DNA from 4 places in the Neobacillus sp. SM06 genome. Region 3 is predicted to be linked to each of the others. Evidence: riboswitches for the same ligand, from Rfam matches in the RefSeq annotation. Region 3 holds a riboswitch; each other region holds the start of a gene.

What was found. Region 3 has a riboswitch for thiamine pyrophosphate ahead of thiW (energy coupling factor transporter S component ThiW). Riboswitches for the same ligand answer to the same signal wherever they lie in the genome.
Region 1: another riboswitch for thiamine pyrophosphate. It lies ahead of tenI (thiazole tautomerase TenI); the one in region 3 lies ahead of thiW (energy coupling factor transporter S component ThiW).
Region 2: another riboswitch for thiamine pyrophosphate. It lies ahead of thiC (phosphomethylpyrimidine synthase ThiC); the one in region 3 lies ahead of thiW (energy coupling factor transporter S component ThiW).
Region 4: another riboswitch for thiamine pyrophosphate. It lies ahead of thiT (energy-coupled thiamine transporter ThiT); the one in region 3 lies ahead of thiW (energy coupling factor transporter S component ThiW).

Annotation. Positions count from the first base shown of each region.
Region 1 covers NZ_JBNWEO010000015.1:356,237-364,833, forward strand. Annotated here, with positions in the region: gene ACQYAD_RS11355 (DUF2062 domain-containing protein) at 1-244, opposite strand, end outside; gene ACQYAD_RS11360 (acetoacetate--CoA ligase) at 567-2,570, shown strand; TPP riboswitch at 2,719-2,827, shown strand; gene tenI (thiazole tautomerase TenI) at 2,943-3,581, shown strand; gene thiO (glycine oxidase ThiO) at 3,565-4,695, shown strand; gene thiS (sulfur carrier protein ThiS) at 4,709-4,912, shown strand; gene ACQYAD_RS11380 (thiazole synthase) at 4,914-5,681, shown strand; gene ACQYAD_RS11385 (thiazole biosynthesis adenylyltransferase ThiF) at 5,681-6,697, shown strand; gene ACQYAD_RS11390 (amino acid ABC transporter ATP-binding protein) at 6,838-7,560, shown strand; gene ACQYAD_RS11395 (ABC transporter substrate-binding protein) at 7,573-8,370, shown strand; gene ACQYAD_RS11400 (amino acid ABC transporter permease) at 8,409-8,597, shown strand, end outside.
Region 2 covers NZ_JBNWEO010000011.1:9,904-14,006, reverse strand. Annotated here, with positions in the region: gene tyrS (tyrosine--tRNA ligase) at 32-1,291, shown strand; gene ACQYAD_RS03350 (H-type small acid-soluble spore protein) at 1,387-1,569, opposite strand; TPP riboswitch at 1,741-1,855, shown strand; gene thiC (phosphomethylpyrimidine synthase ThiC) at 2,014-3,786, shown strand; gene ACQYAD_RS03340 (hypothetical protein) at 3,764-3,964, shown strand.
Region 3 covers NZ_JBNWEO010000009.1:66,265-74,861, reverse strand. Annotated here, with positions in the region: gene gatB (Asp-tRNA(Asn)/Glu-tRNA(Gln) amidotransferase subunit GatB) at 1-409, opposite strand, end outside; gene gatA (Asp-tRNA(Asn)/Glu-tRNA(Gln) amidotransferase subunit GatA) at 423-1,880, opposite strand; gene gatC (Asp-tRNA(Asn)/Glu-tRNA(Gln) amidotransferase subunit GatC) at 1,893-2,186, opposite strand; gene thiW (energy coupling factor transporter S component ThiW) at 2,345-2,857, opposite strand; TPP riboswitch at 2,913-3,026, opposite strand; gene ACQYAD_RS02880 (YueI family protein) at 3,065-3,499, opposite strand; gene ACQYAD_RS02875 (hypothetical protein) at 3,587-3,910, opposite strand; gene aceA (isocitrate lyase) at 4,285-5,568, opposite strand; gene ACQYAD_RS02865 (precorrin-2 dehydrogenase/sirohydrochlorin ferrochelatase family protein) at 5,877-6,500, opposite strand; gene cobA (uroporphyrinogen-III C-methyltransferase) at 6,615-8,087, opposite strand; gene nirD (nitrite reductase small subunit NirD) at 8,148-8,468, opposite strand; gene nirB (nitrite reductase large subunit NirB) at 8,465-8,597, opposite strand, start outside.
Region 4 covers NZ_JBNWEO010000013.1:540,805-549,401, reverse strand. Annotated here, with positions in the region: gene ACQYAD_RS07790 (GNAT family N-acetyltransferase) at 1-536, opposite strand, end outside; gene ACQYAD_RS07785 (histidine kinase N-terminal domain-containing protein) at 665-1,816, opposite strand; TPP riboswitch at 2,140-2,247, shown strand; gene thiT (energy-coupled thiamine transporter ThiT) at 2,563-3,138, shown strand; gene ACQYAD_RS07775 (FeoA family protein) at 3,303-3,527, shown strand; gene feoB (ferrous iron transport protein B) at 3,527-5,530, shown strand; gene ACQYAD_RS07765 (FeoB-associated Cys-rich membrane protein) at 5,566-5,730, shown strand; one part of gene ACQYAD_RS07760 (IS630 family transposase) at 5,948-6,503, opposite strand; one part of gene ACQYAD_RS07760 (IS630 family transposase) at 6,502-6,974, opposite strand; gene ACQYAD_RS07755 (helix-turn-helix transcriptional regulator) at 7,164-7,625, shown strand; gene ACQYAD_RS07750 (transglycosylase domain-containing protein) at 7,779-8,597, shown strand, end outside.

The sequences.
Region 1 (8,597 bases), on a different contig from region 3:
GTTTGCCAATAACGTTGCCAATGATTGCAGCAGGCAGTGAACCCTTTGCAAGCCGAACAAGTGGAATAAAGATAATATAGACTAGCGATGCTGTCGAAATCACCAGCATCTCCAGCCCAAATCCCAAAGCAAAACCGAGTGACACTTTTTTTGCTCCTCCGGGTGAACGAAGCAGTTTAATAAAATTTAATTTAAATGCTCTGCCAATCCGTTGCAAAAAATTGTGTTTTTTTCTTTTTTTCATCTGCAATTCCCCTCTTGAATGCGTTTTTCATCTATAACAATACCACTCCATTTCAGTTGTCCTCTTCTAAAATAACGGGAGTGTTGAACGATTCAGTTTATATTTTCATTATAACGAATGTTTCATGTTTCTACATTCTTATTGTTCCCTCTTATAGTTTTATTTTATAACGATGTTGCTTTTGTTTCATTAATAATTGATTGGAAAAATAAAAAATATTGATGAGGATTCCCACATTTTCTATAAAAAAAGGAAATTGCGAATTACAACGTGTATATGATGATAATAGATGCTTTTAAATGAAAGTGGAAGGGGGATGGATATGACCGCGGAAAGGATGGAAGGAAGATTATTATGGCAACCATCAAAAGAAATCCGGAAAAATGCCAATATGACAAAGTTTATGACATGGTTGAGGGAGATGCGCGGGCTTCATTTTGACACTTATGAAAAATTATGGGAATGGTCCGTTTCCGATATAGAAGGATTTTGGTCGGCAGTCTGGAGTTTTTTTGAAATAACGTCACATACACCTTATGAGGCAGTGCTTAGTGGACGAAAAATGCCGGGAGCACATTGGTTTGAAGGTGCTTCAGTAAATTATGCCGAGCATATTTTTCGATCTGAACGAACAGGACAACCGGCAGTGATTTATCAGTCGGAAATCCGCCCACAAGGCAAACTGGATTGGAGTGAACTGAAGAAAAACACCGCTGCCATTGCTCAATATTTTGTATCAGCGGGTGTAAAGCGTGGCGACCGAATCGCTGCATATGCGTCGAATATTCATGAAACCTTAACGGCCTTTTTGGCATGTGCAAGTATTGGGGCCGTTTGGTCAAGTTGTGCACCTGAATTCGGCTTGATGAGTGTGATCGATCGATTCAAGCAAATTGAACCGAAAATTTTGATTGTCGTTGACGGCTATCGCTACGGAGGAAAAGACTTTGATAGGGTTGAAATAGTAAAAAAGATTCAAGCCGAGCTTTCAACTTTGGAAGGAACCATTGTTATACCTTATCTCCATGAGCAGCCTTTATTAGACGGGCTTGCAAAAACGGTACTGTGGAGTGAACTAATTGAAAGACACAGAGGTGCTTCCCTTGCTTTTGAGCCCGTACCCTTTGAACATCCACTTTGGATATTGTACTCATCAGGAACAACCGGAAAGCCAAAACCGATTGTTCAAAGTCATGGGGGTATTTTGCTTGAACAATTAAAATTGGGAGCCTTGCAAAATGATTTAAAGGAAGACGACCGCTTTTTCTGGTATACCACTACCGGATGGATGATGTGGAATGTTGTTGTAAGCGCTTTACTTTCTGGTTCAACGGTTTTGCTGTATGATGGAAATCCGAGTTATCCAAATGAAGAAACGTTGTGGAAATTTGCTGAAGCTACAAAAATGACGGTGTTTGGAACAAGTGCAAGCTATATAACGGCCTGTATGAAATCTAGTGTGAATCCAAAAGAGAAATATAATCTTTCCCATTTAAGAAGCCTTGGTTCAACGGGTTCGCCGCTTCCTGTCAGCGGTTTTGAGTGGGTGTATGATCACGTGAAAGACGATATTTGGCTTTTTTCGACAAGCGGTGGAACCGATCTTTGTACAGCTTTTGTAGGGGGATCACCCCTGCTGCCTGTTTATGCCGGTGAATTGCAGGCAAGAGCGCTTGGTGCAGCGGTAAAAGCATTTTCCGAGGATGGTATCGAACAAATAGACGAGATTGGAGAGCTCGTGATCACTGAGCCAATGCCCTCCATGCCCATATATTTTTGGAATGATGAGAACAACGAGCGTTACAAAGCAAGTTATTTTGATGTTTATCCTGGTATTTGGCGTCATGGAGACTTTATAAAAATCACATCGAGAGGAAGCGCCATTATTTATGGCAGGTCGGATGCCACGATCAACCGCGGTGGGATCCGCATGGGTACGAGCGAAATTTACAGTTCCCTTGAAAACATCCCCGAAGTGCTCGACAGCCTTGTTGTTGAGATCCCAATTTCAAGTGGCCAATCGTACATGCCGCTATTTATTGTTTTAAAAGAGGGTGCCGAGCTCACGGAAGATGTGAAAAAAAGAGTGAATGGAGCCATTCGCCAAAGTGCATCGCCACGCTATGTTCCAAATGATATTTTTCGAGTACACGAGCTTCCGAAAACATTAAGCGGTAAAAAGCTAGAAGTCCCCATCAAAAAAATTTTAATGGGCACTGCTATCGAGCAAGCGGTTAATCTTGGTTCATTGGCAAATCCGGATGCCTTAAGCTACTTTGGTGAGTTTAAGGAAACACTAAGGAAAAATACTGAAAAAAATGGATGAATTGGACATTGATTTTAAATGAAAACTTAGTGAACAGCCCGATCCAAAACCATTAATGCAAATTTTTGAAAATTTCTATTGCTTTTTATTGACAATCTATTTCATGGTGCTAGTATAAAAGAAGAAGGAAAACAACTGAATACATGAACGGAACCGCTAGGGGTGCCCTTTTAAAGGGCTGAGATTGAAGTGCAACTTCGGGACTCTAAGAACCTGACCTGGATCATACCAGCGTAGGGAAGTGGGAAACAGGATTTTTTGGACGCTGCTAGAATCCATCTAACCACTTCTCCTGCATGGGAGAAGTGGTTTTTTGCTTTTTTAATCCTATTGTTATGATTTGTCAGCGAGTTTAAAAAGAGGTGATAATGAATTAAACATTGTGCAAAAGAACTTCATGTTGTGTCAAACGGGAAAATGCCGATCCCTCAGCTTGTCGAAATACTGGCGGATATTCACCCGTATGTTGCGAAATTTCATTTGCGTGAAAAACAAAAATCGGCTCGGGATTTATATCAAACAATGAACCTATTGACGAAATCCAATGTCCCCGTATCGAAAATCGTCCTAAACGACCGGGTGGATGTTGCGTTAGTGACAGGCGCAGCCGGTGTTCAATTAGCTTGGCATAGTTTGGATGTGTCAGTTGTTAAGGCCAATTTTCCTCGTTTGACGGTTGGTTGTTCCATTCACTCTATTGAAGAAGGAATAAAAGCGGAACAATCGAATGCTGATTATTTACTTTATGGACATATTTTTCCAAGCGGTTCCAAGCCGGGCCTAAAGCCAAAAGGGTTGGAGGAGTTAAAAAAAATAACTGGATTTCTGTCGGTCCCCGTCATTGCAATTGGCGGTATCCTTCCTGAAAATGCAAAGCAAGTTTTACAAGTGGGGGCAAAAGGCATTGCGGTTATGTCAGGGATTTTCGATGCACATGACCCTGTATCGGCTGTTAAAGCCTACAAAAATGAAATTGAAAATGGAGATGTAGAAAGTGGGAAAGGTTTTTGACGTAGCGATTGTTGGTGGGGGTGTAATCGGCTCTTCAATCGCCTATCAACTTGCAAAATCAGGGAAAAAAGTTGTGATTCTTGAAAAATCTTCATTAGCCTGCCAGGCTTCAAGTGCAGCCGCCGGCATGCTCGCTGCTCAAGCAGAAATTGAGCAAGACGGGCCGTTTTTTCAACTTGCTTTGAAAAGTCAGTCCATGTTTCCGCTCATTGCCAGCGAATTATTGGAGTATACGGGAATTGATATTGAGTTTGTCAATAAAGGGATGCTAAAAATTGCTGAAACTGAAGAAATGGCCGCTGCGTTAAAGAAGCAAGTTGCATTTCAACGAAGCTGGGATTCTAGCATTCAGTGGCTTGATTCAAAAGAATTGCAGCATATGGAGTCAAATTTAGCCCCAACGATCGTTGGTGCTATGTATCTTCCAAATGATGGTCATGTTCAGCCTGCAAAGTTATCGCTTGCTTTTGCAAAAGCAGCAGCCCATTTTGGTGCGGAAATCCGTGAAAATACTGAAGTAGTTTCCTTCGTTTATGAGAATGGCCGCATTGCAGGCGTTAAAACTTCCGAAGAAGAAATTCATTGTGAGCAGGTTGTTGTTGCTTCAGGCGCTTGGGCGGCCAAAATTTTGCGAGAGACTGGAATGGATCTTACAATTTATCCTGTAAAAGGTGAATGTTTTTCAGTAAAGCCTGAAAAGCCGTTGATCAATACCACTATTTTTTCCGACAAACGCTGTTATTTTGTTCCTAAAAGAAATGGCGAAGTTTACATTGGTGCCACAGTGGTTGAAAATACATTTGAAAACAATGTCACTGCCGGCGGAATTGCAACATTAATCGAAAGAGCGATGAAGATTGTCCCGCAAATAACCAATGCAAAATGGGAGCGGGTGTGGTCGGGTATCAGGCCGCAGACCGGTGATGGGATTCCATACATAGGTGAACATCCTGTTTGGAGTGGCTTATTTGTTGCCGCCGGACATTTCCGCAATGGAATTTTATTAAGTCCGCTGACAGGAATAGTAGTCGCCCAGCTACTAAATGGCAGTTTGCAAGATAACCAGTTTCTTACTGCTTTTCGTTTGGATCGCAAAAGGGAAATGGTTTACTAGGAGGGGTGAAAGATTGGAAGTTACATTGAACGGGGAACAGGTATATTTGCCTAAGCAAATTATGTTTGTGACAGACTTGCTCGAATTCTATAATGTCCAAAACAAAGTTGTTGTCGTCGAGGTCAATGGAACGATTTTAAATAAGGATGAGCATCAAGAAACCCGACTATCCGATCGGGATAAAATTGAAATTGTTCATTTTGTTGGAGGCGGTTAATATGTTAAAAATTGGTTCGTTATCCTTTCAATCAAGATTATTGCTTGGAACAGGAAAGTATCCAAATTTTGCTATTCAAAAGCAGGCAATAGAAGAATCTGAAGCAGAGATTTTGACATTTGCGGTGCGGAGAATGAATATTTTCGAGGCAAGCCAGCCGAATTTTTTAGAAAAGCTTGACACGAATCAATACACGTTATTGCCAAATACAGCAGGGGCAAAAACAGCAGAAGAAGCAGTTCGCATCGCCAAGCTTGCCAAAGCAACAGGTCTTTGCGATATGATTAAGGTGGAAGTAATCGGCTGTGATAAAACGTTGCTGCCGGATCCAATTGAGACGTTAAAAGCAACAGAAGAATTGTTAAAAGAAGGTTTTAACGTTCTTCCTTATACTTCTGACGATGTTGTTCTTGCCCGTAAGCTGCAGGACCTTGGCTGTCATGCGATCATGCCGGGTGCATCGCCAATCGGTTCCGGACAAGGAATTATTAACCCGGTCAACTTAAGCTTTATTATTGAACAAGCAACAGTTCCAGTTATCGTTGACGCGGGAATTGGCTCTCCTGCCGATGCCGCGCTTGCAATGGAACTAGGTGCGGATGGCGTCTTGCTAAATACAGCAGTTTCTGCAGCAAAAGACCCTGTTAAAATGGCAAAAGCTATGAAGTTGGCGATTGAGGCAGGACGACTTGGTTTTGAGGCAGGAAGAATTCCGAAAAAAAGATATGCTGCAGCGAGTAGTCCGCTTGAAGGAATGAGCATCGGGTGATGAATCGCTATTCCCGGCAAACATTGTTTGCACCCATTGGAGAAGAAGGACAAAAGAAAATTTTAAAAAAGCATGTTTTGTTGATCGGTGCTGGTGCACTGGGAACAGCCAGTGCCGAAGCGCTTGTTCGTGCCGGAATTGGGAAGCTCTCGATTGTTGACCGCGACTATGTGGAATGGTCTAATTTGCAGCGGCAGCAATTGTATTCGGAAATGGATGCTAAAAACCGCATACCTAAAGCCATTGCAGCGAAAAAACAGTTAGAGATGATAAATTCCAGCGTTCTAATCGAAGCTGTCATCGCTGATGCTGCCGTTTTGGAACTGGAGGAATGGGCGAAACAGGTCGATTTGATTATCGATGCAACCGATAATTTTGAAACAAGAATGATTATCAATGATGTCGCGCAAAAACACAATGTGCCATGGATTTACGGCGCCTGTGTCGGAAGCTATGGGATTACTTACACAATCATTCCGGAAAAAACCCCTTGCCTTTCGTGTTTAATAGAAACAGTTCCTTTAGGAGGAGCAACCTGCGACACTGCTGGCATCATTAGTCCAGCGGTCCAAATGGTTGTCTCCTATCAAATCAGTGAAGCATTAAAGATTCTCGTAGAAGATTTTGCTTCCTTGCGGAATAAACTAGTATCATTTGACCTATGGAAAAACCAATATAGTGCGATAAATGTGGATAGAATAAAAAAAGCAAATTGTCCATCATGCGGCAAAGACCGCTCCTACCCTTATTTATCTTTTGAAAATCAAACAAAAACCGCTGTACTTTGCGGACGGGATACAGTGCAAATCCGACCCACCGGCAAGGTAGAACGTGATTTGGCCGAATTGGAAAAAGTGTTTGCTAAGCAAGGCGGGGTTGTGGAGCGGAATCCGTTTCTCTTATCCTATAGTATCGATCAGCACCGCTTAGTGGTTTTCAAAGATGGCAGGGTTTTGGTACATGGTACAAAAAATATTGTTGAAGCAAAATCGCTTTATCATAAATATTTAGGATAACCCGGGGAAGAGGAATTCCCTGGGTTTATTTTTTAAAAATTGCAAATCATTAACAAAGTTAGTCTTTTTGTCTTTTTCTTTAAATAGAATATATTAAATTTTCGAATTTTCAAATTTATGTTTTTGAAAGGAGGTTTTTTATGATTCAAATTAAAAACGTAACCAAATCGTTTGGTGATCACCAAGTTCTTAAAGGCATTAATTTAACGGTAAATGAGCAGGAAGTAGTTGTAATCATTGGTGCAAGCGGCTCAGGGAAAAGCACGCTATTAAGGTGCATCAATTTTTTAGAATTCTATGGTGAAGGGGAAATCAATCTTCAAGGCCAGATTATTGATCCGGAAAAAACAAACCTCAATCAAGTAAGAGAAGAAGTAGGAATGGTTTTTCAACATTTTAATTTATTTCCACACATGAATGTCCTTGAAAATGTGATTGAAGCACCTGTGCACGTCAAGAAAATGGACAAAGCGCAAGCAAAAGAGAAGGCATTGCTATTACTCGATAAAGTTGGATTAAAGGAAAAGGCAGCAAGCTACCCCCACATGCTTTCAGGCGGACAAAAACAGCGCGTTGCCATTGCCAGGGCTCTAGCGATGGAACCGCGGATCATGCTCTTTGATGAGCCGACATCTGCACTTGATCCTGAATTGGTCGGTGAAGTGTTGCAGGTTATGAAGCAATTGGCAAAAGAAGGCATGACAATGGTGGTGGTCACACATGAAATGGGATTTGCCAGGGAAGTTGCCGACCGGGTTGTTTTTATGAGTGACGGAACGATCCTTGAAGAAGGATCACCGGGGGAATTTTTCAACCAGCCGAAAAACGAAAAGGCAAAGCAATTTTTGAGCAGTATTCTTTAAACGAAAAGGGGAATAGCCGTGAAGAAACTTGGAATTTTAAGCCTTTCATTGGTTTTGTTAATGGTCATTTTGTCAGCTTGCGGATCTTCTGGAACCAAATCACAGACTGCTGGAAAAGCAACAAACCAACAAGAATTTCGCTATGGCATGAGCGGGCTTTTTAAACCGTTTAATTTCAAAGAAAACGGGCAGTTAACCGGGTTTGATGTTGAAATTGGCCAAGCACTTGCAGAAAAAATGGGGATGAAGCCTGTTCCAGTTACCAATCCATGGGAAACCATTATTCAAGGGTTGCAAGCCAAAAAGTACGATGCGATTATCGGCAGCATGACAGTAACCGATGAAAGAAAGAAATCCGTTGATTTTACGAATCCATATTACCGCTCGGGTTCGCAAATATTTATTTCAGGGAAAAATCAGCAGATTTCCACTGTCAATGATTTAAAAGGGAAAAAGATCGGTGCGGTTAAAGCAAGTCCGTATGGAGAATTGGCGCGAAAACTAACGGAAAGCGCAAACGTGGTGGAATATGATAGTGATTTAACTGCGCTTATGGATCTTCCGACTGGAAGGCTGGATGCTGTAATTACCGATCAAATGGTCGGTTTTCGGGTGATAAAAGAAAAAGCAATTGATATCAAGGAACTTGGCACCCCGCTTTCGCATGATAACCAGGCAATTGCTGTCCGCAAAGGGGATACAGAATTGCTTAACAAAATAAATAAAGCACTCGATGAAATCATCAAAGATGGCACATATGAAAAGATCAGCAAGAAATGGTTCGGTCGAAATATTTTAGGCGAAAAATAATCACAATTTTATTCAAATAACGAGGGTGGGTGGTCATCATGTTTGATATCCTTCTATCGACCTATAATGTTTTTTTGCAGGCAGCTGGTTTAACTCTTAGACTAACCATAACTTCTTTGGCCATCGCCTGTCTCATTGGACTTGTGTTTGCCTTTTTTCGAATATCAAAGAACAAATGGTTAAGCGGGCTAGCCAAAATCTATATCGGTCTTATCCGCGGCACACCA
Region 2 (4,103 bases), on a different contig from region 3:
ACGTTTTATTTTTGATTGGAGGTTGACAGACGTGGAGTTATTGCAGGATTTAGCATGGAGAGGGATTATTTATCAGCAAACCGATGAGGAGAGTTTGAAGGATCTCCTGAAAAAGGAAAAAATTTCGCTGTATTGTGGGGTTGATCCAACGGCCGACAGTTTGCATATCGGGCATTTAGTTGCCTTTTTCACACTCCGTAGGTTTCAAATGTATGGCCACCGTCCGATTGTACTTGTCGGCGGGGCAACCGGGCTGATTGGGGATCCGAGTGGAAAAAGCGAAGAACGAAAGCTGTTAACACTGGAAACGGTTCAGCAAAATGTTGAGGGAATTAAAAAACAGCTTGCTGCCATTTTTGAGTTTGAAGGCGAGAATGGCGCAATTCTGGTGAATAATTACGATTGGGCCGGTTCCATGGATATCGTTACGTTTTTACGCGATATTGGCAAGCATATTGGGGTCAATTATATGCTGGCGAAAGACACAATTGCATCGCGTTTGGAAACAGGGATTTCATTTACGGAATTTACCTACACCATTTTGCAGGCAATGGATTTTCTGCATTTGTATGAGGATCATGATTGTAAACTCCAGATTGGCGGGAGTGATCAATGGGGCAATATCACATCCGGACTGGAACTGATCAGAAAAATGCATCCGGAAGGTTCGAAAGCGTATGGGTTAACCATTCCGCTTGTCACAAAAGCAGATGGAACGAAATTTGGCAAAACAGAGGGCGGAGCTGTATGGCTTGATCCGGAAAAAACGACTCCTTACGAGTTTTATCAGTTCTGGATCAACACCGCTGATGCTGATGTGGTGAAATATTTGAAGCTGTTTACGTTCCTTTCCCATGAAGAGATTGAACAACTGGAAAAGAGTGTCCAAGAAGAGCCGCATCTTCGCAAAGCGCAAAAGACGCTGGCAGAAGAAATGACCCGGCAAATTCATGGCGAGGCAGCACTTCACCAAGCAATGAAAATTTCAGCCGCCCTGTTCAGTGGTGATGTAAAAGAGCTATCCGCTGCTGAGATTAAACAAGGTTTCAAGGATGTGCCTTCATTTGAAGTAAAGACTGGTATGGATGTAAATCTTGTTGAGGTGCTGGTAGCTGCCAAAATTTCTCCATCGAAGCGCCAGGCTCGTGAAGATGTTAGCAATGGAGCAGTGTCTGTAAATGGGGAACGGGTAACGGATCCGACCTATACTTTGGGTGAAAGCGACCGAATTGAAGGACAATTTACAATCATTCGCCGGGGGAAAAAGAAGTATTTTCTAATTAAATATTAGAAAGGAATACGTTTTTGTAAAAAAGAAAAGGCCAAATTCATCACGAAATGGCCTTTTCTAATGGCTAAAATGAAATTGTTCGTTGCAATGGCTCTTTAACGGCCTTGCTCAACTAAACTGCTAACCGGTACGTTTTGTTCTTTGTCTGGATGATCGAGGGGATAAACCCTTGCTGTATGATCTTCGTTCACATGCTGAATGTAAACCGGTTTTCCTTCATACGTTACTTTTATCATATTTGGGGAGTCGAAAATCTGTTTTGCCCGATTTTTGTCCATATTTCTTTCCTCCTTTTTATTGTCCATCAGTAGTATGGCTCCAAAATGTTTCTCTATTCTGGATTTAATTTTTTTTGCAGATTATTCGCTGTTGGGTACAATTCAAGTACGAAATCCTTTTATTTTTTTGAAAAGTATGGTATTTTAATAAAGAACAAAATTACTATTCTATCTTTCTACTAGGGGAGTCCGTAATGCTCGGACTGAGAAAAGAAGGCACTAAATTCTTTGACCCTTTGAACCTGATCTGGATGATGCCAGCGTAGGGAAGTAGTGACTAAAGCAATGGCTGTTGCCTTTTACAGCAAGCTGCTACTTTTTTGATGATGACTCAGGTTCTGTGCAAACAGAACCTTTTTTGTTTTCATTCAATTCTTTCGTTTATCGCGGAATGAACGATGCTGTATCTTCCAGATCAAATCAATATTTTAAGGAGGAAGTTACATGCAAAAGGAAAAAGCAATGAACATCGAATTGAAGTCGCAATTTACTGGGAGTAAGAAGGTGTATATCCAAGGTTCGAGAGAAGATATTCAAGTGCCAATGAGAGAAATTTCCGTTAGCCGAACCCGCACTTCTTTTGGTGAAGAAGAAAATGCTCCAGTACGTGTGTATGATACAAGCGGGCCTTACACAGATGAGCAGTTTACCATTGATATTCGCCAAGGACTGCCGGCATTAAGGGGAAAATGGATCTTAGAGCGCGGTGATGTTGAAGCCTACCATGGACGGGAAATCAAAGCGAGTGACAATGGATATCGTGAAGGTGAGAATAAAGCAAATCTCGAACAATTTCCAACGATCAATAAAACACCTTTACGGGCAAAGCCTGGCCGCAATGTTACGCAAATGCATTATGCAAAACAAGGAATAGTTACACCAGAGATGGAGTTTATCGCCATTCGGGAAAATTTGGATCCGGAATTTGTCCGCAAGGAGGTTGCCAGAGGCAGGGCGATTATTCCGGCAAATATTAACCATCCGGAAAGCGAACCAATGATTATAGGGAAAAATTTCCATGTGAAAATCAATGCCAACATCGGAAACTCCGCTGTCAGTTCTTCTATTGATGAAGAAATCGAGAAAATGACTTGGGCAACCCGCTGGGGCGCTGATACCATTATGGATTTATCGACAGGAAAGAATATCCACACAACAAGAGAATGGATTATTCGCAATTCCCCGGTGCCGGTCGGAACGGTGCCGATTTATCAGGCGCTTGAAAAAGTCAATGGAATTGCAGAAGATTTAACATGGGAAGTTTATCGCGATACGCTAATCGAACAAGCGGAACAAGGAGTAGATTATTTTACGATCCATGCCGGTGTTTTACTAAGGTACATTCCATTAACAGCTGCAAGGACAACGGGAATTGTTTCGCGCGGTGGTTCCATCATGGCTCAATGGTGCCTGGCCCATCATAAAGAAAATTTCCTCTATACTCACTTCGAAGAAATCTGTGAAATTTTAAAGCAATACGATATTTCAGTTTCCCTCGGTGATGGTCTGCGCCCGGGCAGTATTGCAGATGCTAATGATGAGGCGCAGTTTGCCGAACTTGAAACATTGGGAGAATTAACAAAAATCGCCTGGAAACAGGATGTTCAAGTGATGATTGAAGGTCCTGGTCATGTGCCAATGCACATGATTAAAGAAAATGTTGATAAGCAAATGGAAATTTGCGATGAAGCACCGTTTTATACATTAGGGCCCTTAACAACCGATATCGCACCAGGCTATGACCACATTACATCAGCGATTGGTGCGGCGATGATCGGCTGGTTCGGAACAGCAATGCTTTGTTATGTAACCCCGAAAGAGCATCTTGGCTTGCCGAATAAAGAAGATGTTCGTGAAGGGGTCATCACCTATAAAATTGCTGCCCATGCTGCAGATTTGGCGAAAGGTCATCCAGGTGCCCAAATCAGGGACAATGCTTTGTCAAAAGCACGATTTGAATTTAGATGGAATGATCAATTTAATCTTTCGCTTGACCCTGAACGGGCAAGAGAATTTCATGATGAAACCTTGCCGGCTGAAGGTGCCAAAACAGCACATTTTTGCTCCATGTGCGGTCCGAAATTTTGTTCCATGCGAATTTCCCACGATATTCGCGGGATGGCTGTTGAGAACCCGGTAAATGAAGCAACCATTCAAGAAGGAATGAAACAAAAAGCAGAGGAGTTTGTTAACGATGGATCAAGAATCTATCGCTAAAATGCAATCCAATGAAATCGAAAGACTAAAAGAGGAAATCCTTGCAATAAAGAAAAAGCTCCAACAATTGCAAGGGGAGCTCGAAACGATCCAGTCTAACTGCAAGCATGTTTTTGTCGAAACATCGGTTATGCGTGTGTGCCAAAAATGCGGTTTATCCGAAAGTACCTACTATTAATCCCAAAAAAAAAAACCCCGTACCATTTGCGGTGCGGGGTTTTGGTTGGTTCTTAACGAGAGTAGAACTCAATAGTCCTACAAACCCTAGTGTTTTCAAGGCTTGAGGCGGTTATATTGAAAACCTCCCCCAAAACCTC
Region 3 (8,597 bases):
AATAGCCTTGGCCATGGTTCAGTTTGCCGGCGTCCTCTTCTAGATGAATCCGGGTAATTCCGATCTTTTTCGTATAGCCGTTCACTTCAATTTCAATCCAGCCGTGTTCGCCAATTGGTTTGTCAAATTGCGATATTTGATAAGCTTTTGGGTTATCCGGATAAAAATAATTCTTGCGGTCAAACTTCGTGTGCGTTGCGATCTGGCAGTTTAATGCCATCGCCGCTTTCATCCCATAGTCGACAGCTTTTTTGTTCAAAACCGGCAGGACGCCCGGATAGCCTAAATCGACGACATTTGTATTGGTATTCGGCTCCGCTCCAAATTGATTTGGACTGGAGGAAAAAATTTTTGAAGCTGTTTTTAACTCAACATGGACTTCTAGTCCGATCACTGTTTCAAATTCCATCTTCCTTCACCCCCTATAATACCGGCTTTTGTTTATAGTAGTCTGTTGCTTGTTCAAATGCATGGGCAACACGGTACACGGTCGCCTCATCGAAATGCTTGCCAATGATTTGCAACCCAAGCGGCAGCCCGCCATCAAAACCGCACGGCACCGAAATCGCCGGCACGCCAGCCAAGTTGACTGGAATCGTCAAAATATCGTTTGCATACATGGTCAATGGATCGGCAATTTTTTCGCCAATTTTAAATGCTGGCGTCGGCGTCGTAGGGCCAATGATCACATCGTAGTTTTCAAAAACCGTCTCAAAATCCTGTTTAATCAATGTACGCACTTTTTGCGCTTTTTTATAGTAAGCATCATAATAACCTGAGCTAAGTGCAAATGTTCCGAGCATGATCCGACGCTTGACTTCATCGCCCAAGCCTTCTGCACGTGTGTTTTTATACAAATCGATTAACGTCTCGGCATTCGGTGTCCGGTAGCCGTAGCGCACCCCGTCAAAGCGCGACAGGTTTGCGGATGCCTCGGATGAAGACAGCAAATAATAGGTTGCCAGCGCATATTTCGAGTGTGGCAGCGATACCTCTTCCCACACAGCGCCTTGCTTTTCGAGCACTCGTAACGCTGCTAAAACCGACTGGCGGACGGCATCGGTAACACCTTCGCCAAGGTACTCTTTCGGTACGGCAATTTTCAAACCTTTACAATTACCCGTTAAGGATTCGACAAAATTTGGCACCTCGACATTGGCTGAGGTTGAATCCATTGGATCCACGCCGGAAATTGCTTGTAAAAGATACGCATTATCCTCGACCGTTCTCGTAATCGGACCGATTTGATCTAATGATGACGCAAATGCCACCAAGCCAAAGCGGGAAACCCGGCCATATGTCGGTTTAAGCCCAACAACACCGCAAAAGGCAGCTGGCTGGCGAATCGAACCGCCAGTATCCGATCCTAGTGAAAACAAAACTTCCCCTGCTGCAACCGAAGCGGCTGAACCACCGGAAGAACCGCCTGGCACGGTTTCAAGATTCCATGGATTGCGCGTTTTTTTATAAGCGGAATTTTCATTGGATGAGCCCATCGCAAACTCGTCCATGTTTAATTTGCCAATGGTGATCGTCTCTGCAGACTGCAATTTTTGTACAACTGTTGCATCATAAATCGGCTGAAAATTTTCAAGGATTTTGCTGGCACAAGTTGTCCGGAGGTCTTTTGTGACAATATTATCCTTTAGCCCGATCGGCATGCCGAATAGCAACCCTTTATGCTCGTCCGTTACCAGCTTTTGATCAAAACGGTTTGCAGCAGCCCTTGCCCGCTCTTCATCCAATGTTAAAAATGCCTGTACTTGATCGTCCACTTCACGAATGCGCTTATACGACTCATCAACCAAATCCGTTACGGTTAATTCTTTTTTATGTAAAAATTGATGCAGTTCTGCGACTTTGTTATCAAAAATACTCACCTGTTCTCCTCCTTACTCGCCTAAAATCGCCGGCACTTTGATCTGACCATCCTGGTGCTCCGGCGCATTTTTCAACACTTGTTCACGCGGCAGTCCCGGCTTCGGATTATCTTCACGCAGCACATTTTTCATATCAAGGACATGCGAAGTCGGCTCGACGTTCTCAGTATCGAGTTCATTTAACTGCTCTGCAAAGGTAATAATCGCATCGAGCTGTTTTGTAAATTTTTCTGTCTCTTCTTCAGTGATCGCTAGTCTCGCAAGATTGGCGACATGCTTCACCTGCTCCGCTGATATACGGGTCATTTTTTATTACCTCCGTTCAAATTGCAATCATGGTTTATTTATTGATGATACCAAATATTTCTGTATTCTCGCAATGGCTGTGCCGATTTAAGCAACATTGAAAACGTTGTCAATTTCAGAAAATTTTATTAAAAAAAGCTGATGAATTTCTTCACCAGCTAATTTTTGCTTTGGTTTGCGCTTAACACCCGGATGACGCCTTTATTTTTCATTAATATGGCGAGAAGAATCAGACCAATGGCCGCACCTGCGAGTGAACTGAAGATAAACATCGGAATAAAACCAAAAAGGGTGGCCTGGTTGCCAAGCAGCAAGGTGGCAATTGGAAAGCTGGCCATCGCCCCAAGAATCCCTGTCCCGACGACTTCTCCAAAAAAGGCCAAGTAGAGTTTGTTTGTTTTGCTATACAGAATTGCAGCCAGTACCGCGCCAATCATGCTTCCCGGAAAAGCAAAGACGGAACCGGTGCCCATCATGTTGCGAATCAGCGAGATGCCAAATGCCTCCGCAAGAGCGTAATAAGGTCCAAGAATAACGGCTGATAAAACGTTAATTAAGCTTTGCATCGGGAAAAGCTTTGTAACCCCGAGTGGGATATACAACAAGTTGCTCGTCAGCGTTCCCAAAGCAATCAGCATCGCCGTTACGGTAAGTTTCTGTGTTTTTCGCATAAAAAACCCCTCAATCGCAAGCACTGGGGGATATTACTGAGCAGAAGTTCGCATGAATGGTTTCCATACACTTCCCTACGCTGGTACAAACCAGATCAGGTTTTAAGGGTAAAAGACATTTCGGGTCTTACTCTCAGCCGGCCGCTTTCCGGATCCCCCAGTGCTATCGTATTTTTGCTTTCATTATACTCCATGTTTCAACAAATTTCAGCCTCGTTTAAAAAGTTTTGCCAAAAACGATGGTGACTTTGCTTTGGTTTGTGATGTGGAGTTTGTTTTTCCTAGATAAATTTCCTCTTTGTCAATTGCATGATCCACTGCCAGAACAAGCCCAATCTCGGTGTCATGCTCCTTATTTGTCACAATTGTATAGGAGGCTTTACATTTTTTCGCAATCTTCACGTATTTTGATAAATCGCGATATGGAAGGGTACCGTTTAATAAAAGGTGTGCAGTAGGATTTTCTTTTAATAGCTGGCCAATTTGCGGGTAAACGTCTTGCTCCCTCACCTGGTTTTTCTTCAGAACAGCAAGAACCCGCTCCCTTAACGTTCCGAGAAATTGCCGTCTTTCTTCCGGCTTTATTTCCTTCGTACCGTAAATTCCCTGCTGCAAAACTTCCTCTACTGTCGGTTTTTTCAAAAATATCAACTCCAACGATGTGATTTACCTATTATTATGTATGATTCTATTTTAAAAAAAGTGCTGTCAAAAGGAAATCGAACAGTTTCATGAGAATTCGACGCGTTTGGAGCGGAATTCGACGTCTTTGCGGGCGGATTCGACGCGGTTGAAGCGGAATTCAACGTCTTTGGGGGCGGATTCGACGCGTTTGGAGCGGAATTCGACGTCTTTGCGGGCGGATTCGACGCGTTTGAAGCGGAATTCAACGTCTTTGGGGGCGGATTCGACGCGTTTTAAGTGGAATTCGACGTCTTTGGGGGCGGATTCGACGCGGTTGGAGCGGAATTCAACGTCTTTGGGGGCGGATTCGACGCGTTTTAAGTGGAATTCGACGTCTTTGGGGGCGGATTCGACGCGATTGGAGCGCAATTCGACGTCTTTGGGAGCGGATTCGACGCGGTTGGAGCAGAATTCAACGTCTTTTGGAGCGGATTCGACGCGATTGAAGTGGAATTCGACGTCTTTGGGAGCGCGATTCGACGCGGTTGTGGCGGAATTCGACGCATTTGGGGGCGGATTCGACGCGTTTTAAGTGGAATTCGACGTCTTTGTCGAATAGGCTAAGCTATTCCGCCGTTATTTTGTTTTTTCCGCCTAACTGGTGCGGAATTCCGCCTTCAGTTTGCTTTTTTCCGCCGATGCGGCCCCGAATTCCGCCTTCACGCCAACTAGCCACCATAACATTACCTTTTCCGATGGCTAAAAACCTTCCCCGCACACGAGGGAAGGTTTTGAAAATCGAATTATTTCGCTCCGGTAAATTGGGCTTCTTCGGTCGAACCTTTCAAAGCGGTTGTTGAAGACGTTCCGCCCGTAACAATCATGGAAACCTGGTCAAAGTAGCCTGTTCCAACCTCGCGCTGGTGTCTGGTTGCACTGTAACCGTACTGCTCGCTGGCAAATTCAGCCTGCTGCAGTTCAGAGTATGCCGCCATGCCGCGCTCTTTGTAGTCGCGGGCAAGCTCAAACATGCTGTGGTTCAAGGCATGGAAACCGGCAAGTGTAACAAATTGGAATTTATAACCCATCTTGCCAAGCTCTTTTTGGAAATTGGCAATCGTTTCTTCATCTAATTTCTTTTTCCAGTTGAACGATGGTGAACAGTTATAGGCGAGCAGTTTTTCCGGGAATTTCTCATGAATTGCCTCAGCAAAACGGCGAGCTTCCTCAACATTCGGTTCAGAAGTTTCACACCAGATCAGGTCAGCATATGGAGCATAGGCCAATCCGCGGGCAATCGCCTGTTCAATGCCGGACTTTGTTCGGAAAAATCCTTCAGAAGTCCGCTCGCCAGTAATAAACGGGGCATCATATGGATCAACATCACTTGTAATCAAATCGGCGGCATTCGCGTCCGTCCGGGCAACCAATACAGTCTGCGTACCCATTACATCAGCAGCAAGGCGGGCTGCAATTAAATTACGGACAGCTGTTTGCGTTGGCAGCAACACTTTGCCACCTAAATGACCGCATTTCTTTTCCGAAGAAAGCTGGTCTTCAAAATGGACACCAGAAGCCCCTGCCTCAATCATCGCTTTCATTAATTCAAAAACATTCAACTGTCCCCCAAAGCCTGCTTCCGCATCGGCAACAATCGGAGCAAACCAATCAATCGAATGGTCACCTTCTGAATGGTGGATTTGATCCGCACGCTGCAGTGCCTGGTTGATTCGTTTTACAACATTCGGAACACTATTCGCAGGATACAAGCTTTGATCCGGATACATTTGTCCGGCAAGGTTGGCATCTGCCGCAACCTGCCAGCCGCTTAAATAAATTGCCTTGAGTCCAGCTTTCACCTGTTGGACAGCCTGATTACCCGTGAGCGCACCAAGCGCATTGATATAGTCTTCCTCGTGTAGCAAGTTCCAAAGTTTCTCCGCACCCCGCTGTGCAAGCGTGTACTCAATATCGATAGAACCGCGAAGTTTGATAACATCCTCTGCCGAATACGGACGCGTAACCCCTTTCCACCGCTCATCAAATTCCCAAGATTCCTGCAAATGTTTTACTCGCAAATCCGTCATGTTTACATCCTCCTCTTAAAATAACAATCTAGTTTGTTTTAAACCCCAGCCTCTAAATTCCCCCAAAAACGATACCCCTTGTACTACAACAGCAACATTGAACAAAAGCCGATCAGACCGCGAAATTCCTCACCGCCATTCATTTTTGTTATAAAACAGACATTTATTACGTTTTGTATTATATAACACATTTTCGAAAAATGGAACTGTTTTATCTGAATTTTTTATATTTTTTTCAAAAAAAAACTAGCTTTTCAACAGCTAGCAGTAATTACGTATAGGGATCCCACCAACAAATTGACATTATCTTAACTTTGGTGATGCGATCCCTTATACAAACTTCGAAACTGTGTTTCCCAATCGCCGTTTTTCCAAAACTCTGGACTGGAAATTTTCTGCAACAACTTCTTTTTTAAAAAGGGATCGGTCACTTCCGCTAAAATCTTCTTTCGAGCCTGATAAAGAAATTCCACATACGCCTCATACCGCGCGTCAAATTCCAACTCGAGACGCTCACGAATCTGCCGTGCCAGCATAGGGCTCGCTCCATTCGTCGAAACTGCGATGCTCAGCCGGCCCCGTTTCACCTGGGCGGGCACATGAAAATCCGAACCATCTGGATCATCCGCAATCGTCACGAATTGATGCGATTCGGCCAAATCTTTAATCTCCTGATTCAATTTCCGATCGTTTGTTGTAGCAAAAATCAGCAACGCCCCTTGTATATCCGCACCGGAAAACGGTCTCTGCACCCACTCAATCAGACCCTCGCCGGAAAGGCTGGCAATATCGTCCGTAGCTTCCGGACTCACTACCACAATCTGCGCATCTGCTTCAAGCAACCCCTTGACTTTTCGTTCTGCCACTTTCCCGCCGCCGATTACAACAACCTTTTTTCCAGCAAGATTCAGCATCATCGGATAAAAGGTCATCTCGCATCCACCTCCAGTATATAATTTTCCCCGTCCTAAGCTTAATTTTAAGTGTGAAATCAAGCGAAAACAACAATGCCCCTATAAATAGACAAAACTGAGCAATAGCTCAGTTCATCTGCTTACTGAATTCGTTTTTAGGTACTCTACCATTGCTTCCCTCGTTGCTGTTGAGGGGGTGCCACTCACATTCAGCCCTGCTGCCTCTAGAGCACCAGCTGTCTCTTTCCCCATACAAACCACTTGTTTACCTTCCAGAAATGTTTTCCCAACAATTCCGAGTTCATGTAACCCTGCAAAAAACGGCTCAACGCTCGCTTTGCATGGGAAGATCATCGTATTTACCTCCGCCTCTTCCAGCATCCGCTGCAAAATCGGGAAAAACTGCTGATCAAGCTCCTTTTTACTGGTGATCCAGGAATCAAATGTCCCATAGTGGAACGTATACTCCAGCTGACTTTCCAGCAGTCGGTCATCGCCAACAATCAACAACCGACCGGTTTCCGGCATATCTTTCACTAGTTGGCTTAAAAAGCCGCGTTCCTTCAAAGCTTTCAGTGTTTTTACCGATCCGCCAAAGAAATCTGCTTGGATTTTACGACTATCAATGCCATATTCAACAAGAGCGGTGAAAAATTCAATAGCACTTTCTGGTGTAGTAAACAAAATTTTCTTAAAGTTTGAAACTTCAGCTAACAGTTTTGGATCAACGGGCAATTTCATTTTTTTCCATTTTGGAAACTCGATGACATCCGCACCCTGTTCGATTAATTCTTTAGCCAGTTCACTTGGCCCTTCGCCAGATCGTGCCAGCACAATTTGCCTGCCGTAGAGTGGCATTTTCTCAAACCAGCTGATTTTTTCCCGTAACGAAATGACGTTTCCGACTAAAATAATCGCTGGATTGCAAAATTTGGCTTCAGCCACTTTCACTGAAATATCCGCTAACGTCCCTTCGAGCGTTTTCTGACGGCTGAACGTCCCCCATTGAATCAAGATCACCGGCGTATCAGGAGCCTTGCCATGCTCGATCAAATTTTCACAAATAAATGGCAGGTTGCCGACGCCCATGTAAAAAGCGATCGTATCAACGCCGCGGGCCAGCCCCTCCCAATCGAGGATCGGCTTGCCATCTTTGGATTTGTCGTGGGCTGTTACGACAGCAAACGATTCAGCATATTCACGATGGGTAACAGGTATTCCCGCATAGAGGGGCGCTGCAATCCCTGATGAAACACCAGGAACAATTTCAAACGGAATCTGGAAACGGGCAAGGGCTGCGGCTTCTTCCCCTACTCTGCCAAAAACACCAGGATCGCCGCCTTTAAGGCGGACTACCACTTTGCCTTCTAGCGCTTTTTCAACTAACAGGTCATTGATGTTCTCCTGCCGTAAAATATGGCGATCAGGCAGTTTTCCGCAATAAATCCGTTCGCAAGCCTCTGGTGCAAATTCCAGTAATTTCGGATTGGCAAGCCGATCATATAAAATGACCTCTGCTTGCTTGATGGCCTCCATGCCCTTCACCGTAATTAAACGGACATCCCCTGGTCCCGCTCCGACTAAAAATACTTTCCCTGTTTTCATCTTGCAGCCATCCTCCTATGCTGAATCAATTGCCGATTTGGGCAAGCTTTATGTTTCGATCTAAACGAGTAAGTATACCGTATCTCCTTCGACTTTCACCGGATATGTTTGCACTTGGCCTTCGTCCGGTGCCTGCACTTTTCCGTCAACTAAAGAAATTTTCCAATCATACACCGGGCAAAATACGAATTCCCCACTGACAAGCCCTTCCGACAGCACGCCGCCTTTTGGATGTGGGCTGCGATTTTCAATTGCGTAAACATTCCCATTCGTTACTTTAAAAATCGCAATGGTATGTCCCCCAATGGTAACCGTATAACCAACTCGTTGCGGCAGTTTCGAATAGTTAGCAACTGCGACACGTGTCAACGTTTCATTCATTTCGAATCACTCCCTACTAATATATCATGTTTTTCATAGTATTTCGATAGGATTTCTTCATTTTCAATTGCTTCTTTCCACGGTTCACTATATTTTTTCAACGTTTTGTCCATCCGCTCATTCAATTCT
Region 4 (8,597 bases), on a different contig from region 3:
TTCCATTCCCGCGCCAGCATGCTGTAGATCATGATATCATGAAACCCGCTTGCTAATTGCTCACCGTCACGGATTTTTCCTTCTTTGCCAAACCCGAGCCTTTCGGGGATTGCCCGGCTCCTTTTGTTTTTCTCACCGCAGCGAATTTCAACGCGGTTTAATCCTAAATCATGAAAGGCGTAGTTCAGCAGGGCTTGAACGGATCTTGTCATAATTCCATGGCCTTCTGCCTGTTTGGCAAGGTAATAGCCAATGCTCGTTTGCAAATTATGCCAATCGATTTGATGCAGGCCAATTGAGCCAACCAGTTCGCCATTATAAAGAATGCCTGCATTAAATCCGTTATTTTCTGCAAATTGGCGCAGCCAGATGGGAATGACCGCTTCGTATTGAAAAGGGGAATCCATTGTATCCACCCATGGCAGCCATTTGCGCAAATGCTCGCGATTTTCATTGACAAGCTGGTATAGTTTTAGGGAATCCTGAAGCTGAAATAGTTTTAGTTCAATTTCCTGATCCACTTTTAAAGTAAACATCCTTTTACACTCCCAATTGTTGAATCGTTCTGTTTCAATATATGGAAAATGCGCCGGCGAAGATGGTTGTCAATAGAAAAAAAGAAAAACCCGTTTCCTTTAAGGCCGGGTAAAAAAATAGCTTTTTATTATGTATGGCGTTCATTTTCTGCTTTTGGGCCAGCAATTGGGAGTTTAATCGAAAAGGTGGTTTTCGCCGGATTGGATCGGCAAGACAAACTGCCTTTGTGCTTTTCGATAATTTCTTTGCAAACAAACAAACCAAGCCCTGTTCCAAGTTTTTTCGTTGTAAAAAAAGGTTCAAAGATCGTGTTTTGTAATTCTTGCGGGATCATCGGCCCATTATTGGTGACATCGATGGTGATGAAGGAGTGATCCTCCATGTAGCTGTGTATTTCAATCGTCGGGTTTTCTTTGCGATGGTGCCCGAGTACATCAATTGCATTGAAAATGATGTTAATAAATACTTGGCGGATTTCGTCCGCATAGCCTTGCAGCGAAATGTCTTCGGATAATTCTTTAACAACTTTCACCTTGCCATCCAAAATGCTAGGATAAAGGAAATTCAACACTTCTTCAATCAATTGGTTCAATTCAAAAACGACTTTCTCCTTGCCAATCAGTTCTTTTTTTGAAAGGAGCAAAAATTGCGAAATTCGAAAATTTAATTGCTCCAATTCACCGGAAATGATGTCCAAATACCGCATATTCGGGTAATCGGCCTTCAGAAGTTGGATAAACCCCTGGATCGATGTAAGCGGGTTGCGAAACTCATGGATAAAGCTGGAGGTCATTTGCCCCAATAGAGTGAGACGATCCTGATGGGTCGAATCAATAAACTGTGTTTTCTCTTCAATTATTTTGTCCTTCGCTTCCGCATAATGGGAAACAGCGTGATAAAGAAATTGATCGAAAAAGGAGTTGATCAGATTGATCGATTCCTGAACTTCTTCCCATGCCAGCTCAGCATTGCTTAAATACCTGAAAAAGGTTGTTCGGCCAATGTTGACATTGTAGACAAATTCTCCAATGTTGATATTGGCTTTTACTCGTTCCTCGGCTATTTTTAGCGCCAGCTCCCTAATCAGCTCGGTATAATCTTGCTCATCTGATTCAAGTGTATGGAGAAGCAAATTGAAAAAAGCAACAGCATTCTCCGGAACTTTTTCTCTAAAAGGATCGTCATTTGATAGAATATTGGCTCCGCTCCAATCTGAAAGCAGCATTGATTTTTGTTCCTCCAAAAATCGCACCATATGTATTTTTGTACTCGTTTGCATTTTATGGTTCCCCCTATAGCAGTTACAAACCTTGCTTAAACAAATAATTCGCTCATTATACAAAAAATCCTTTTTCCTATCCCAAAAATCATATGTGGAAAAATTTTCATCCTGTTGCACGTTGAGTAAAGAAGATTCAGTAATGACGAGAAAGAAATTGTATGCCTCTATGCTGCTCAAAATAGGAGACCCGCAAGGAATTTCTACGAGCACATATCCAATCCTTATGGGTCGTTAGTAAGCTGTTAAGACCTCTGCTTTTTTGTGCTTGTCATTGTATCTGAATGGAAAAAGTAGTATAGTCGAATTGGAAAAAGAAAGAATCGTTCCACAAGGGGAGCTGCGGCAAAGCGGCTGAGAGTGAACAGTTGTGTTCTGACCCTTTGAACCTGTTAGGTAACGCCAGCGCAGGAATGTGGTTTGCTTGAAAAAGCAATGCAGGCATTTTGGCGCCTGCATTGTTTTTTGCTAACCAGAAATTTATATCCATAAATTCTGAACGCACGACGGGCAGGATGCCCTAGTCAGGCGAAGGCACAGGACGTGCCGTTTTGAGCGTGACGACGGGCAGGGATGCCCTAGTCAGGCGAAAGGCACAGGACGTGCCGTTTTGAGCGTGACGACGGGCAACTACACCTCATGAACCGCCAATGGCTCGCTTTCTTTAGGATCTGTTAAACGAACACAGCTTTTTGAATTTTTTTGCCGTTGCTTCAGCTCCCGAAAATAAAAGGGGGAAAAGAAAAATGGTTCAGGTAAAAAGCAATACATTATTTTTGGTCGAGGTTGCAGTATTTGCTGCGTTAGCGTACATCCTTGACTTGGTAAGCGCATTTGTTTTTTCAAGGATTTGGCCGCAGGGGGGATCCGTATCGATCGCTATGGTGCCAATTTTTCTGATGGCGTATCGATGGGGAATAAAAGGCGGTGTTTTAACGGGATTTTTACTCGGACTCTTGCAATTTATTTTAGGGTTTTCACAAATTTATACGATTTTGCAAGGTTTTATTGATTATTTTCTTGCATTTACGGGAGTCGGACTTGCGGGCATGTTTGCTTCAAAAGTGAAAGCTGGAGTAAACAAACAGCAAAAAGGAAAATGGATGATGTACGCAGCGATTGGCGCGTTTTGGGGAAGTTTTGTTCGCTTTGTCATGCATTTTATTTCAGGCATTTCCTTTTTTGGCTCCTATGCGCCAAAAGGTCAGCCCGTCGCCTTGTATTCGCTCATCTACAATGGTACATACATGCTCCCAAGCTATATACTCAGCACCATCACCGTTATTCTTGTCATCAATGCCGCACCAAAGCGAATAATCTAACATCAAAAAAACAAAGAGCAGACGCTTTTTCTTTTTTTTCGATTATTTATATGTTTTTTCAAACTTTTGTCACAATGTGGGTGCGCTGTCTGGTGTTGAAAAATGATAAAATATACATTAGAAAGAGAATCATTCTCAATTACCTTCTCAAAAGGATGATCGAAATGCTTGGAGAGTTAAAAACAGGGGAAAGAGGAAAAATTATTAACTTATCACAGGTGAGCCGCTTGGTTCAAAAGCGGTTGCTTGACCTTGGATTTACCGAGAGTTCTGAAGTTTGTGTGAAATGCATTATGCCTTTTGGCGGCCCGATAATGATTGAATCATGCGGACAGTGCATTGGTATTCGCCGCAAAGAGGCAGATCGAATCGAAGTGGAGAGGTTATAATGGATGTCGCTCTAATTGGGAATCCGAATACGGGGAAAACATCATTGTTTAATCATTTAACAGGTTCTTATGAATATGTTGGAAACTGGAGCGGTGTAACGGTTGAAAAAAAGGTTGGTATCTTAAAAAACAATAGCGGAAAATTGATTGATTTGCCTGGTGTTTACACACTTAACCCGCTTTCGAAAGATGAAGGGGTTGTAACTTCCTTTTTTTTAAACGAAGCAGCCGACCGTTTTTTAAATATTTTGGATGCATCACAATTAGAAAGAAACTTGCATTTGACAATTCAATTACTGGAGTTTGAAAGGCCGATGCTTGTTGGCTTGAACATGGTGGATGTTGCCAAAAAACGCGGCATTCACATTGATGTTGATAAATTGTCGAAAATGATCGGTGCCCCGGTGGTGCCAGTAGTGGCAAGAAGCGGGAAAGGCTGTGACCAGCTTGTTCAGATGATCACCACTGAAACGGCCACTTCCAAGCAAAAAAATTTAGTTTATTATGGGAAGGAAATCGAAGAAGCTGTTTCCATGTTGGCAACACTTATTGGAGAAAAAGTAAGCCATTCCTATCGATGGCTGACATTGCAATGGCTGGAAGGAAACCAGTACGTGAAAAATTTTTTGTATCGGAGTGCCCCTGCTGAAAAGCTCGATGCCATCTTTGATCGTGTTGAAAATCGGATCATTCAGAAAAATGATACGAAGTCGATACCCCATTTTATTTATAACAAGCGAAAAGAAGTAATCGAAAAGATTTTAGCTGAAGCGGTTCAGAAAGAAAATGCGAAGATTCCATTAACCGAAAAGATCGATGCCATTGTGACGAACCGCTATCTAGGCATGCCGATTTTTTTACTGTTCATGTATTTGATGTTCATGCTTACATTTGATTGGCTTGGAACACCGCTGTCTGATGCACTTGATGCGTTTTTGACAGGACCGGTAACCGCTGGAGTAGAAAAGATGTTAACGATTGTCCAAGCATCTGAATTTATCCATGCCTTGATCATTCAAGGACTGGTAGCCGGTGTCGGCGGGGTGCTTGTTTTTGCCCCGCAAATTTTTATTCTGTTTTTCTTTATCTCGTTGTTGGAAGACTCAGGCTATATGGCGCGTGTAGCACTTGTAATGGACCGGATCATGGAAGGGGTCGGTTTGAATGGCAAAGCGTTTATCCCAATGATCATTGGCTTTGGCTGTAATGTCCCGGGGATTATGGCTGCCCGTACAATCGAAACCCCAAAAGAGCGTCTTTTAACGATTTTATTAACACCGTTAATGTCCTGTTCGGCAAGACTACCTGTCTATGCACTGTTTGTTGGCGCCTTTTTTGCGGGACAAAAGGCTGCGATTGTATTAAGTCTTTATGTAATCGGGATCTTCGTAGCCTTTGTTTTGGCGAAACTCTTTTCTTCCACTCTTTTAAAAACGGAAACTTCCTTGTTTGTCATTGAACTTCCTCCATATCGAATGCCGCAATTTCAATCGCTGTGGCGCAGTACATGGGATAAAGGGAAAGGGTTTATCCGCAAGGCTGGAACATTTATTTTTGCCGGATCCGTGTTCATTTGGCTGCTCTCATATGTGGGCCCGTCCGGTTTCAATGTTGAGATGAATAACAGCTATTTAGCCGCAATTAGCAATCGTATTGCACCGCTTTTGAAACCGCTCGGCTTCGGCACATGGCAGGCAGCGGCTTCATTGATTACCGGATTTTTAGCAAAAGAATCAATTATTTCGACAATGAACATTATTTATTTTGTTCCAAATACGTCGAGCCTTCAAGGGTTGTTAGCTTCTTACTATACACCGCTTGCCGCATACAGTTTTATGGTTTTTATTTTGTTATACATCCCGTGTTTAGCAACAACAGCTTCCATATTGAAGGAAACGGGTTCAAAAAAATGGACAGCATTTGCAATTGGCTACGCACTGACCGTTGCCTATGTATTGGCTTTTTTCGTCTATCAAGGCGGGAAATTGCTCGGATTTGCTTGAAGCAATTACCTGCTTAAAGGAAGAAGGTGAAATGGATGGTAGCCAATTTCGTTATCGGTGCCGTCATTTTTGGGTATGCCGGCTGGGCGCTTGTGCGCTTTATTCAAAAATCAAAAAAAGGAAAATGTGCCGCATGTGAAGTGAAAAAAACGTGTTCGAGTTCCTGCTGTACGCCTACTCAACAGACGATTCGAAAGTAGTGTTTTGATCGTTGAAACTATTCACAACTATTTCTTGGCTATATATATGGAACTAAACAATTTGGTTCTGTAACGATTTCCTAGATTAATGACAATATTCTACAAAATTTAAGCACAATATACCTGCAATCATCGGAGTTTGTCGAATATCGTTTTAGGCTATTTATTGCTCAATCCGATCCTGGCAATCTGGCTAAAGGTGTAATTGAGTCAATAGTTAAAGCTTAAGACATAGACGATTAACGATTTTCATAGGGTCTTTATTGATTTGTGTAATGAATGTCTGGACAGCCACTCTAATTTCTTCTACCGTTTTATAAAAAACATTATAAATAATTGATTTTTTTAACCATCCCCACAGTCCTTCAATTAGGTTTAACTCTGGGCTGTATGGTGGGAGAAAAACAAGTTGCAGATGATCTTTATGGGCTTCGAGAAAAGGTTGAATCAGTTTCGAGTGGTGGATTCTAGCATTATCCAGTATCATTACAATCTTCTCACCCTTGTATCTGACTACAACTTTTTCAAGAAAAGATAGGAAAACTTGAGCATCATAGTGTTCTTCTTCTGTGACAAACACTTCGCCTGTTTCGTAATCGAGGGTACCAATTAATTTAACCCCGTGATGTTTTCCATAAGTAGGTATCACTTTTTGTTGCCCTTTAGGAAACCATGTATTGGCTAAAGCTTGGTAGTCCCTGATCATGGATTCATCTTGAAACAGAATTCGATCAATTTCGTCATTCATCATTTTTTTTAATCGTTTCAAATTCTTGTTTGAACGCTTCCTGTTTCTCGGGGTCAGCCTTTGCTAGGGTATACGTTGGTTTTGTGTAACTAAATCCCAAACGAGTCAACAATCTCCTTACACCCCGGTCCGTATAAACAATGTCAAATGTTTGCTTAATCCAATCGCGAACAAGAAATGAAGTCCAATTCATTTCTGCGGGAAATCCAACAGCAGCTGGCTTTTTTTCAACAATTAACTGATAGAGTTCCTTTTCTTGTTCCTCTGTTAGTTGACAAGGGCGTCCGGGAGATTGTCCGGGAACTAATCCCTCCAAACCGTTAGTTTTATAGGCTCGAACATAGTTATATATAGTTTGCTCCGTACATTCTAAAAGGTCAGCGATTTCTACATAAGTCCGTCCTTTTAAATGCATGAGGATAGCCTGATAACGTTTAAACATCCGTAGATCCCTTAAACCATGCATACAAGCTTTAACTTCCTGAATTGAATCCATGTTTTCATTTTGAAGGATTTTCATTATGTGTCCGCCTTCCTAAAGGTTTTATTTACCTATAAGAATTGGACAAATTTTCTTAAAATCCTTTAATTCCATTTATATAGTGTCGCATAGGCAAAAAACTTTCATCTAGACCTGTTTCTGTGTAATATTACACTAGACGGTATTGAAGGAAGGGCTTTTGTAGTGAACAGAGAAGAAATCATTATGCAGGTATCTGACAAGCTTCGCCTAATCCGTACAGAGGCAGGATATACACAGGATAAAATGGCCGAAATCATCGGCGTTTCGAAAAAAACCCTTGTCCAAATTGAAAAGGGAAGAGTTTTTGCCAACTGGGCAACGGTTGTTTCCATTTGTGCACTGTTTCGCGAAACCGAGACCGTTCAATTTCTATTTGGGAACGAACCGTTAGAAGTATTGGAGACAGTTGCACGGGAAGGAATCGATGTAAGAAAGAAGAAAGCATTAGGCGGAAAAATTTTCTGGAAAGAAATCTCCCGGAAAAATGGCTATTTTTTGCAGCAAAATATTCTTAGTAAGCATTTTCGGATTGTTGATGATAAAAATTATCGGATTTTCAGCAGCTTTGATGAAAGAAATTCAAAATTGCGTTTTAAGGAGTTAACAAAACAAACAAAGAAATAACAGAGCCTGCGGGTTCTTTTTTTTTACCCCCAAAAAACCGCTGGGTCTGTCGAAAATTTTGTATCGATATGATTAGCAAGGAATGAGTAAATATTTCCTATTTTGGGTAAAAGAAAATGGTACCAATCATAGGAAGTGGTCAGAGGTGCATTGATGAAGAGCGTATTACAGAATTGGAAAAAATGGCATATGACGCAAATCCTTATCCTATTTGTCTTGATCATGGTATTGGGATTTTTCACTGTCCTCCATGCCTTTGCAAATAATGTGGATATTTCTGCACTGAAGCTTGAAGTTCCTCAAGCAACCGTTTTTTATGATAAAAATGGGAAAGTGGCCAGCAAAATAACGGCCAATCGGAATGAGGGGGTTTCGATCAAGCAAGTTCCCTTAAATATGCAGCATGCCGTTGTAGCGATTGAAGATCGCCGCTTTTACGAACATCACGGAATTGATTTTATCGGAATCGCGCGCGCACTTTTTCGCAATTTACAGGCCGGGGGTACAGTTGAAGGCGGCAGCACCATTACCCAGCAGCTTGCCAAAAATGTTTTTTTAAACCCGAAGAAAACATACAAGCGGAAACTTGATGAAATTTTTATTGCACGAAAAATTGAGAAAAAGTATACAAAACCGGAAATCATGCAAATGTATTTGAATCAAATTTACTTTGGGGATGGCGCTTGGGGGATTAAGAAAGCTGCCCAGAAGTATTTTGGCAAAGATGTTAAAGATCTTTCTTTAAGTGAGTCCGCTATGCTTGCCGGGCTCATTAAAGCACCGTCTGCCTTAAATCCGTACAATCATCTGGAAAAAGCAAAAGAAAGACGCGATGTCGTTTTAGCTGCTATGAAGGAGCAAGGATTTATTACAGACCAGCAGTTAAAAAGGGCGAAGACAGAACAGATTGTTCTTCAGGACAAAGGAGGCGATCCGTTCAGGGGCAAATACCCGTATTATGTTGATCAAGTC